2 regions of the Salinicola sp. MH3R3-1 genome follow, and region 1 is predicted to be linked to the other one. Evidence: predicted binding sites of a transcription regulator. Region 1 holds the regulator's gene; the other holds the start of a gene.
What was found. The regulator LexA, encoded in region 1, represses DNA repair genes until DNA is damaged. The targets are predictions, from matches to a motif close to TACTGTNTANNTANACAGTA.

Region 2: BTW08_RS09705 (DUF1654 domain-containing protein) is a predicted target of LexA. The motif match lies at 1,255-1,274, and genes of this name have one in related genera.

Annotation. Positions count from the first base shown of each region.
Region 1 covers NZ_MSDP01000011.1:102,219-104,408, forward strand. Annotated here, with positions in the region: gene dinB (DNA polymerase IV) at 1-561, opposite strand, end outside; gene lexA (transcriptional repressor LexA) at 580-1,227, opposite strand; gene BTW08_RS08210 (TetR/AcrR family transcriptional regulator) at 1,521-2,189, shown strand.
Region 2 covers NZ_MSDP01000015.1:67,543-69,732, reverse strand. Annotated here, with positions in the region: gene BTW08_RS09720 (potassium/proton antiporter) at 1-90, shown strand, start outside; gene BTW08_RS09715 (hypothetical protein) at 162-377, opposite strand; gene BTW08_RS09710 (hypothetical protein) at 532-834, opposite strand; gene BTW08_RS09705 (DUF1654 domain-containing protein) at 997-1,239, opposite strand; gene BTW08_RS09700 (hypothetical protein) at 1,386-1,637, opposite strand.

The DNA.
Region 1 (2,190 bases):
GGCCGGCCCGACGCCGTGAAGTTTCTTGACCGGCAGGTCGGTGATGAAGGACTCCGTCTGGTCGGGGGGAATCACGAACAGGCCGTCGGGTTTGTCCCAGTCGCTGGCGATCTTGGCAAGAAACTTGTTGGGCGCGACTCCGACCGAGATCACGATGCCGGTTCTCGCCAACGCTTCCTGCTTCAGCCACTGGGCCATCCAGGTAGCACTGCCTTGAAAGCGGGTGACCTCGGTGACGTCGAGGTAGGCCTCGTCGAGAGACAGCGGTTCGACCCACGGTGTCAGTTCATGGAAGATGGCCTGAATCTGCTGCGAGACATCTCGATACTTGTTGAAGTCCGGTGGCAGAATTTTCAGCTGAGGGCAGAGTCGCAATGCTCTGGCCGTGGGCATGGCCGAATGCACGCCGTAGTGTCGAGCGGGATAGTTGCAGGTCGCGACAACACCACGACGATCGGCGCTGCCGCCGATCGCCAGAGGGACTTCCTTCAGCGCGGGATCGTCGCGCATTTCGACAGCGGCGTAGAAACAGTCGCAGTCGGCGTGCAGAATCTTGCGCATGTCGCTAGAAGCGCGCGATCAATGCAGGCCGGCGCCGTTGCCGCCACGGATGACGCCGACGCCAAGCCCTTCGATTTCGAGATGCTGATGCTCGAGGTCGATCACGATCGGTTCGAAGTCGGGATTCTCGGCGAGCAGCGTGACGCGGCGCCCTTCACGCTGGAAGCGTTTGACGGTGACATCGTCCTCGAGCCTTGCGACGACGATCTGGCCGTTGCGAATCTGCTGAGTACGGTGAACGGCGAGCAGGTCGCCATCGAAAATACCGGCGTCTTTCATGGAGAGACCGCGAACTCTCAGCAGATAGTCCGCGCTCGGCGAGAAATAGTCAGCCGGTAGCGGGCAGTAGCGATCGATATGTTCGGTGGCGAGCATCGGGCTACCGGCGGCTACGCTCCCGATGATCGGCAGGCCGAGGGGGGAAGCCTCCTCCGGTTCGGGCTCGACGGCACTCGCCGGCAGACGAATGCCGCGGGAGGTGCCCGGGATCATCCGAATCACGCCTTTGCGATCCAGTGCGCGCAGATGCTCTTCCGCGGCATTGGGGGACCGAAATCCCAGTGCCCGGGCGATTTCGGCGCGTGTCGGTGGGTAACCGAATTCGCTCATTGTCTTGACGATGAAGTCATAGACATTCTGCTGCCGTGCGGTGAGGGGTCTCGCCATCGGTCTCTCCCTTGCCCGTGTCGATATGCCAGTCAGGCGTGTGCGGGCCTTTCGAATTGCCAGGCATGTACTGGCCTGTCGAATCGCCAGGCGTTTCGAACTTGGCATGCTACCAGGCGTGTTCATGTATACAGCCTGGAATTGTATCCAGTCATCCTCGATGAGGGAAGGGGCTTTATCGCTCCAGACTGGACCTGACGATGGGCTGGCCGAATGCCTGATTGTGCGGGCTGTCCCCGAATGATTAGAATCATGACCGTTCTAAGTCGTTGTTCTCAGGCGCGAGGTATGAGATGGCTTTACCCGATACCGTTACTCGCATTCTCGATACGGCGGAGATCCTGTTCGCCGAGAAGGGTTTCGCCGAAACCTCGCTGCGCAATATCACTACCCGGGCCAAGGTGAATCTGGCTGCGGTTAACTACCATTTCGGATCCAAGAAGTCGCTGATCCAGGCGGTATTCGCCCGCTACCTCGATCCGTTCGCGGCGCGTCTCAATACGGCGCTCGATGAACTGGAGTCCCGCTATCGAGGTAAGCAGATCCCGCTCGAGGTCCTGCTCGAGCAGCTTGCCACCAGCGTTCTGGAGGTGCCCGCCGAGCGCAATAGCCTCAAGATATTCATGAAGCTGCTCGGGCTCGCCTATACCCAGGCTCAGGGGCATCTGCGGCGTTATATTCAGGAGCACTACGGCGAAACCTTTCATCGCTTCGTCGAGTGCCTGCGCCTGGCAACGCCGGATTTACCGGACGTCGAGCGATTCTGGCGGCTGCATTTCATGCTGGGCACGGTGGTCTTCACGCTCTCCGGCCTGGATGCGCTGCGCGATATCGCCGACAACGAATATCAGGATCATATGACGGTACGCGAGCTAATCCGGCATCTGCGCCCGGTGGTGGTTGCCGGCATGCAGGCGCCGCTCCCCGCCGCGCTGGAGGCGCACGCACCGCTGGCCGATTGAA
Region 2 (2,190 bases), on a different contig from region 1:
GATGACGTCGATTGGCACGGATTTCACTGGGTCGTCAACGAAATGGAAGGCAATCGCGTGACCCGGGTCGGCTTGCGTCTCTACCACTGAGCCGAGAGTGAAGACAGCGAAGAGGTGCTGGGCTCAATTTAGCGGCAGCCCAGGAAAAGGCCCGAGGCGTACTACTCGACTTCAGCCTCGTCGGTGGGGTTGTCCAGTCGCTTGCCGGTCTCGCGGGATGTCATCCGGTTCATGCTGTCGGCACGTTTCTGAGCCTGGGAGACATCGGCAAAATGTCCGAGGCTGCCACCGGTATCGCCATCATAGACCTCGTAGCAAACCTCGGCCGGATTACCCGGTTTGTGAGTCTTTCTGATCTCGACAAACGGTTCTGACATGATGGAATCCTCCTGAAAAGGGGTCGGCTATCAGGTTAGCCGAGTGGCCCGTGTTGTACAGCGGCGCGGCGGTTGTCGCCAAGGCGATGATTCGCCGACGGTACTGTCACTTAATGTCACTTGATGAACAGCTCCATGAATGACGCATGACCGCTCAATCTGGATCCAGATCCCACTGCAAACCGAATTGAAGGCCGTTGATGGCCTCGTCGATGAGGCCGTTGTTGCGGCCGCCATTGCTATCGTCCGCTTGCTCTCTCGCCACCTGCGTCTGAGGATCCGGCCACCCACGCCTGGCCATGCATAGCTGATACTCGGGTTCACCGCTGATCTGATGTGTCTGACGCTCGCAGGTATTACTGTCCTGCAGGAAATTCGTGGCCGTCAGCCGCGGCTTAGCCGACACACAGCCTGCCAGAAGAAGGGGAGCGATGAGAAAAATTAACGCGCGGTACATTGGCTACATCACTGAAGACTAGGTTCAGGGTAGCACCGTTCATGCCCGCATCCGCATCGTCAATCAAAAAAAGCCTAGATCCACCCGCCATTTACGATATCCGACAAGACCGGTGCGTGAAAAAAATGCCTTGTGGCCGCACGAGTGACCCCACGGATGGCTTCACGAAGCGAGGCCCGAAGTAGACGAGCACCAGTTGAGCAGGATGTCGTGACGAGTGATGTGTATGACATGAATTCTGTCGCTGTCATCGAACTGCTCGACGAGCCGTTCCCATACATTCACGGGCTCGCCTTCGCCTCGACTGATCGTCACCTGATGGCGACGATTGGCGTGCGCCACCGAGATAAGCTTTTCCACACGGCGTCTGAGTCTGGCTTCAGGCGTTGGAAAGGAAATGACCATCGAAGGCTCCGCAATGACTGTTTATCCATACAGTATCTAGCAGAATAGACCCGAAAACAATCTCGATGCCGAAATGATGCCGGCACGGCGCGACGGCTGGCCCAGCTTGCCGCCGTCAGGCTCGAAAGCGGCATCGCTCGAGAGAATTACTGTGGATGACTCTCCATGTAAGACTCGAGCGCAGACATGGTGGTCTGCATATCGTCACAGAAAGACTGGGACGGCTCGAAGTCAGCGCCGCTAGCCAGCTTCTTCATCTCTTCATCGTGATTGGAAACCTGACCATTCTCCCGCAGGCCCCGCGCCATGCTGGTCAGATCCTGCTGGGTCTGCTGCGGATTGTCGCTGCTGGAAATGTAGTCATCGATCTGTTGCGTCTGCTCGCTGACATGCTTCATCAGGCTATCCGAGGTGCATTCGAGATCGTCTGCGAGCGCCTGAGTCGAAGCGAATACAGCGCCGATCACAGCGGCATAAGCAATATTTCTTATGTAATTCAATGGAGTATCCATTTTTAAAGCGTTGGCTATCCACTATGACAGCTTTGGCTTCTGGAGCCTAGGCCGTGAAGGAGCCCCAGCGATAGAAGCAATAGCCACACCGACTTTGAGATCTACGTCGCTCGGCGATAACTACCAATATGCGGGAGTCGCATCGATTGAGCAGCGTGAAGACCAATAATCCGACGCGAAAAAAAGCTACCCGCCGGAAAAGCTTGGCTGGTCTTGATTGGCTTGTGGCGCTATAGAAAATGCATTGGGCTGCCCACGGCAGAGGCGCTGCCTCGGCTACAATGGAAAGTTGTAGGCGATGCTGACCCACATGGCGGAACGGGCTCGAGCGTCGAGCTCTTTATATTTTCGGCTCAGGTAACGCAGGAGCGCTCGAGTCGGGTGTGGCGATGAAGTCCTCCCAGATTCGATGTGTACGTTCCTTCGTCAAATCGACGTA